Regions from separate parts of the Streptococcus pyogenes genome, predicted to be linked through region 1. Evidence: predicted binding sites of a transcription regulator. Region 1 holds the regulator's gene; the other holds the start of a gene.
The links. Region 1 encodes Rex, which represses fermentation and respiration genes when NADH is low (regulators of the CRP and FNR family bind a similar motif). Its sites were predicted from a motif close to TTGTGAANTANTTCACAA; they were not measured.

Region 1 (3,527 bases):
TATAGGAAAAGTTAAAGCGATTGAAATTAAAGCTATGATTGAGTTGGTTTCCCGAATTTTAGCGACAGATAAGACATTAACTGATAGCGTATTAACCAGTGTTCAGGTCGCTGAAAAAATGATGGCAGCTTTAGGAGATAAAAAACAAGAGCATTTAGTCGTATTGTATTTAGATAATCAAAATCGTATTATTGAAGAAAAAACTATTTTTATTGGGACTGTCCGACGTTCACTTGCAGAACCAAGAGAAATTTTATACTATGCCTGTAAAAATATGGCGACTAGTCTCATTGTTATTCATAATCATCCTTCAGGAAATATTGAACCTAGTTCTAACGATTATTGCTTTACTGAAAAAATAAAACGATCATGTGAAGATTTAGGCATTATCTGTCTAGATCACATTATCGTTAGCTATAAAGATTATTATAGTTTTCGAGAAAAATCAACCCTTTTTTAAGTCAGAAGTCATTGACGAATAAGCGGAACAATTGTAAATCTTCATCTCGAACACCTTGGAGAAGTTCAGGATGCCACTGAACACCTAAAAAAGGAATGGCATCGTTGGTTGATATGACTGCTTCGATGGTACCATCACGTGGATCCCTAGCGATTACTTTTAAATCCTTAGCAACAGTTTTTAAACTTTGGCGATGAAAAGAATTAATTAATGTCTTATGACCATAAATAGGATATAAGATAGAGTCTGGCTCAATAATCATTTCGTGTGATAAGAAATCAGAAGGCGCTTCTTGCCAATGTGAGTCAATGTGTTGGTTAAGATTTCCTCCTAAGGCAACATTCATTAACTGTGTACCACGACAAATCCCTAAGATTGGTTTTTTTAATGTTATAGCCTCCTTGATGATAGCTAGCTCAAATGTGTCTCGCTCTGGTGAAAAATCATCATCAAAAGCAGCCTTCTCTTCTTGATAATATTTTGGGTCAACGTTTTGCCCACCAATTAAAATGATTTTATCAACCATAGATACATAAGTTTTAGCGGCGGCTTCATCACCAATGGGTAAAAGAAGCGGCAGCCCCCCAGATTGAGTGACTGCCTGTACAAATCCAGTAGGTGCATATGACCATGGGAGATTATCCAAAGCCATATTTAGTCTTTGATTTGCAGTTATTCCAATAATCGGTTTGGTCATTATACCTCCTTAATCTAGATGATTTTGATTCATAAAATAGAGTAGTGTCTGGAGCTCACTGGTCAAATCGACAGATTGAACAATAACTCCTTTAGGAACTTGTAGGTGAACAGGAGCAAAACTCAAGATTCCTTTGATTCCTGCTTCAATAAGTTGATCAGTAACTTCTTGAGCATGAATGCTGGGAACCGTTAAGATAGCCGTTTCAATGTCAGTGTTCGCAATCCGTTCTTTGACAGATGAGATACCATGGACTGGAATATTATCAGCTGTTTTAGTACCAACAAGAGCGTTATCATCGGTATCAAAACCCATGGCAATTTGCATCTTATTACGATCATGGAAGCGGTAATGTAATAGAGCACGCCCTATATTACCGCATCCAACTAAGATAACGTTTGTTGTAGAGTGATCATTAAGCAAGTCAGCAAAAAAATTCATCAATTTGGTAACATCATAGCCAAACCCACGACGCCCCAATTCTCCAAAATAAGAAAAGTCACGGCGTACAGTAGCAGAGTCAATTCCCATTGCATCTGCAATTTGTTTAGAACTGGCTTTTTCAACTTGGTCAGCATGGAATCGTTTAAAAATACGGTAATAAAGTGATAAGCGCTTTGCAGTCGCTTTTGGAATAGATTTGTCAATAACCACTATTTTACTCCTTGTAGATTTCTCGTTAAATATGTCTGTCTTTATTGTAACAAAAAGATTGTGAAAAATGCAACATTTTGATTGTTTTTGTATGAGTTAAAAAAGCTAAAATTAGTTTTAGCACTATATAATAGTATTCATTAGGAAAGTAAGTTATGACAGTCAAAATGAACAACATGAATTAATAGCAATAGAAGCGAAATCATTTATTGACATTGTGATATGACTAAAAAAACAAAATTTAAAGTTGATTAGACGACTGTTTTGCTAAAAATTTCACGTTCTACAAGGCTGTCCATCAAGAAATAAAATTTATCTTGAAGGATTTGATTATCTTTTGTTTTAAAAATATTAACTAATCTAAGACCAGACTGATCGGTGATAGCTAATTTAAACCCTGTGAGTTCTTTATTAATAGTGATTTTTAAAGGGAAACCATCCCCTGAATTAGGTATTTTTTCGAGTAAACGTATTAATTGGTAGTGCCCTACTTTAGTTTGACTAAATGTAGTATCTCTTAGGGTATATTTTTTAATGTTTGGACTGATTGTATAAAGGTATTTACAGTCTTTAAGCTTAATTTCTTTTTCAAAAGCCATCTGTTCCTCCTAAAATATTTTTTAATGTTTGAGCTAATTGATTAACATCTTCAATGCTATTTTGATCTGAAAAACTGATACGAATTGATTCTTTTAAACGAGAAGAGTCATCCCCATAGTACGCAGCTAAAACATGACTTGGATTAACAGCTCCAGCAGTACAAGCAGAACCAGTTGATACTGCAATGCCTGCTAAGTCAAGTTGTGTTAGTAAAATAGTATTTTGGTAGCCTAAAAATCCAATATTGAGAACATGAGGAAGATAATGAGTACCTTGATTAATATAGTAGGGTAGTCCTTCTAGGAGGCTAATCAAGTGATGACGTAAACTAATAATGTGATCAGTTGATTGGTCAAGACAAGTCATAGCATCAGTCAAAGCTTGTGCCATACCAATAATACCTAACATATTTTCAGTACTTGCGCGTCGCTTTCCTTCTTGATCACCCCCGTGAAGAAGAGGGTCGATTGGTTGTCCGTTACTGTATAAAAAGCCGCATCCTTTAGGACCATGAAATTTGTGAGCAGAAGCAGATAAAAAGTCAATCCCAAGTTCGCTAGGAATAATCTTGAGTTTGCCAACAGCTTGAACGGCATCAACATGAAAAGCAGCTTGATGGTCTTTGAGCAGATTCCCAATGTCCTTAATAGGTAACAGGTCACCTGTTTCGTTATTGGCATACATTATGCTTACCAAAATGGTGTCATCTCTCAAGGCTTGTTTTAAGTCAGATAAATTTATTTGTCCATTTTGACAAGGCAAATAAGTGACCTCAAAACCAAATCGCTCTTCGAGATAGGCCATGGTATGAAGCACAGAGTGGTGCTCAATAGTAGTTGTGATGAGATGTTTGCCCTTTGCTTGATGAGCTAAAGCATAGCCTTTTATGGCCATATTATTGCTTTCAGTTCCACCGGACGTTACTATAATTTGCTGTTCACTTGCCCCCAAGTTTCTAGCGATAGCTTGTCGGCATTCACGAAGGATTTTATTGGCTCGGCGACCGTAGAAATGAATACTAGAGGGGTTACCAAAGTTATCTTGCATAGCTGCTGTCATCGCCCTAATCACATTAGGACTAAGTGGTGTGGTGGCGGCGTTATCAAAGTAAGTCAT
Region 2 (3,527 bases), 730 kb from region 1:
TTCTCCTACAACCTTAATATTTTGCACGTAAACATTAACCATATCAGCAGTGAGACCAAGCTGACTTTCAAGGTTAAATTTCACGCGTTCTTGGATATTTTTAGAGACTTCACTGATTTTCACACCATAACTCATCACAGTGTAGACATCAACAGAAATACCCAGATCTGTTGATTTTACTACAACACCCTTAGCGTAGTTTTCTTTGCGAAGTAGTGATTGAAAATTGTCTTTTATTGCACTTTTGCTGGCCATTCCAACAACACCAAAAATTTCCGTTGCTGATCCTCCCACGACAGTTGCAATCACATCGTCGGATAGCTCGATTAGACCATCTTTTGTATTAATTTTTACAGTCATAGTTACTACCTCAAAAAGTTTTTATCATCCTATTTTATCATATTTTAGAAGTAATGTAAAAGAGATAGAATAGCTAACGATAGCGTTTATTACCTTGACTAGCTTATGGATAGAAATAAGCTAATAAAAAAAGCCCTAAGGCTTATTTCTATTAGATGCGTTCTACTTTACCAGATTTAAGCGCACGAGCAGAAGCCCAAACTTTTTTAGGTTTACCATCAACAAGGATAGTAACTTTTTGAAGGTTTGGTTTAACTGTACGTTTTGTTTGGTTCATCGCGTGTGAACGGTTGTTTCCAGAAACGGTTTTACGTCCTGTAAAATAACATACTTTAGCCATTTTGATCTATTTCCTCCTACGTAGAATATGTTTACGGATGTGCTAGCACCACATACCTATCTATTCTATCATAGGGTGCTTAATTTGACAAGGTATTTCCCATTTTCTTTTTCAACAATTTTACGGAATTACTATTACAATAGTCTACGTACTCATTTTTCACTACATTTTTTAGCTAAAACATATTAACATTACGCTTAACCTCTTTAACAATAACAAAAAGACTTACCATAGATAGCAGGGTCCAGATTTTAATACTCTAAATTATGCTTTGTTTGTTCACAATCAAAGATTATTTCACAGAAACTGGTATCCATTTTAGGGTGTCAATTATATCTAAAAAAGCCCTCAAGAGGGCTTTAGGGTGTTTAATACTCTAAATTATGCTTTGTTAGCTGATCCGAAAACATCGATACGTTCTTCAACAGCACCTTGAACAGCTTTCATACCTGGAGCCAAGAATTTACGTGGGTCAAATAATTTTTTACCATCATATTCTGCTTCGTTAGCTTCGTAGTTACGAGCAAATTCACGAGTTGCGTTAGAGAAAGCGATTTGACTTTCAGTGTTAACATTAACTTTAGCAACACCAAGACGGATTGCTTCTTTGATTTGATCGTCAGGAATACCAGAACCACCGTGCAATACGATTGGGAAACCTGGTACAGCTGCTGTTAATTTTTCTAAGTGGTCAAGAGCAAGACCTTCCCAGTTTTCTGGGTATGGACCGTGGATGTTACCGATACCAGCTGCCAAGAAGTCAATTCCAGTTTCAACCATTGCTTTAGCATCTTCGATTGGAGCGAGCTCACCTTTACCGATGATACCGTCTTCTTCACCACCGATTGTACCAACTTCAGCTTCAACTGAAACGCCTTTAGCATGTGCAATTTTAACAACTTCTGCAGTTTTAGCAAGGTTTTCTTCAACTGGAAGGTGTGAACCGTCAAACATGATTGAAGTGTAACCTACTTCGATACACTCAAGAGCATCTTCGTAGTGACCATGATCAAGGTGGATAGCAACAGGAACAGTGATACCCATTGACTCAACAAGGTTAGTAATAAGAGATTGACATACTTTATAACCACCCATGTATTTTGCTGCACCCATTGATGTTTGGATAAGAACTGGAGCTTGTTTAGCTTCTGCTGCACGCAAGATTGCTTGAGTCCACTCTAAGTTGTTTGTGTTAAATCCACCAACAGCATATCCGTTTTCACGAGCTGCTTGGACAAATTTTTCTGCTGAAACGATTGCCATTTGTAAGGCCTCCTCTTATTTTTCGGGATAACTCCCCGTTTACATTGTTCATTCTAGCACAATTTTCCATAAATTTCTAGCCTTTCACAAGCTTAAAGCGTTTTCCAAAAGCAGATTATCAAAAGTTTTCTCCAGTAAATCTATGCCTTCTTATCCTTCATTTAACCAAAAAAAAGAGACGAATCAATGATTCACCTCTTACATTATGCGGAGAGTGGGACTTGAACCCACACGACCTAAAGCGGTCACAGGATCCTTAGTCCTGCGCGTCTGCCAATTCCGCCATCCCCGCTACTCATCAGTAACATAAATTATTATAGCAACTGTGAGTTTAACTGTCAATACTTATTTCTCAACTTTTTTCAAAAAAGCGGCAATTTTTTTCTGGTATTGTTCTGGGTTTGTTTCAAAGGATTTGGCGTGTTTTGCCCCTTTAACAATCAAGATTTCCTTAGGACCTTTCGTGGCCTTATAATTGTCATAAACCATTTTTGTAGGAACAAAATCATCCTTATCACCGTGGATAAATAAAGTTGGACGTTTATTTTTAGCCAGCTGTTTCACTGAGCTCGCTTCTCCGTAACTAAAACCTGCTCGAATCTTAGATAAGGCAGAGACTTCATAGAGTAAAGGAAAGGCAGGCAAGTTGTACATAGCCTTGGCCTGAAACTTCAATTCGTCCCAAACACTGGCATAACCGCAATCTTCGATGAGGGAGGTGACTTGCGCAGGCAATCGCTCACCACTTGCCATCATTACTGTTGCAGCACCCATAGATAAGCCAAAGAGTGTGATTTGGCTTTCAGGGTTTTCCTTAATCAGTTGGTCTGTCCAAGCCATGACATTAAGGCGGTCATTCCAGCCATAACCAATCAAGTTCCCTTCACTTTCCCCATGGGCCTCATTGTCTGGCATTAAGACATTATAGCCCAAATCATGAAAAAGCATGGCATATGGCTTCATATCTTCTTTGTCATTCGTAAAACCATGAACAACAATAGCTGTCTTTTTTGTTTTTTGAGCAGCTGGTAAGTACCACCCCACTTGTTTTAACCCACGATTTGTTAGTTGACGTTTTTCGTAAGGTAAAGCGTCAAAAGACTGTTCAGCTGGGTATAATGGATTATTTGTACTCCGTTTCTTATTATTAATAAACGATTTCTCTTCTCTTATTTGTGCAACATGAAAGAAATAAAAACTAGCACCTACGCTAATAAGAGTTATCAAAAGGAATAGAATTCCTAAATACTTTGCTATTCGAATAGTTTTCATACCAAGTATTTTACAAAAAAATGACTGAAAAAGAAAGTGCTAACCTAAAAATATCACGTTTTTCTTTTTCTAATGCTATTTTTATAGAAAAGATCCCTTTAATAGCTAGTAATCTTTATCAGTATCTGCCAGCCAAGTAGAATGCCACAAACTTACCCTTAAAACCACTAATTGCTATTTTTAATAGCAGCTGTAACAAAAGCGGTGTATAGCTCCTCAGGACGATTTGGACGGCTTTGCAATTCTGGGTGGTATTGAGCTGCTACAAAGAATTTTTTCTCTTTCAATTCTA

Region 2: B6D67_RS08730 (class II fructose-bisphosphate aldolase) is a predicted target of Rex. The motif match lies at 2,008-2,025, and genes of this name have one in related genera.

Annotation. Positions count from the first base shown of each region.
Region 1 is NZ_LN831034.1:911,776-915,302, forward strand. Features, by position in the region: gene radC (RadC family protein) at 1-460, shown strand, start outside; gene B6D67_RS04900 (gamma-glutamyl-gamma-aminobutyrate hydrolase family protein) at 462-1,157, opposite strand; gene B6D67_RS04905 (redox-sensing transcriptional repressor Rex) at 1,167-1,811, opposite strand; gene B6D67_RS04910 (DUF1831 domain-containing protein) at 2,063-2,410, opposite strand; gene B6D67_RS04915 (cysteine desulfurase family protein) at 2,400-3,527, opposite strand; gene B6D67_RS04920 (ribose-phosphate diphosphokinase) at 3,524-3,527, opposite strand, start outside.
Region 2 is NZ_LN831034.1:1,640,239-1,643,765, forward strand. Features, by position in the region: gene B6D67_RS08720 (Asp23/Gls24 family envelope stress response protein) at 1-360, opposite strand, end outside; gene rpmB (50S ribosomal protein L28) at 512-700, opposite strand; gene B6D67_RS08730 (class II fructose-bisphosphate aldolase) at 1,082-1,963, opposite strand; tRNA gene B6D67_RS08735 (tRNA-Leu) at 2,170-2,255, opposite strand; gene B6D67_RS08740 (alpha/beta hydrolase) at 2,309-3,235, opposite strand; gene B6D67_RS08745 (CTP synthase) at 3,403-3,527, opposite strand, start outside.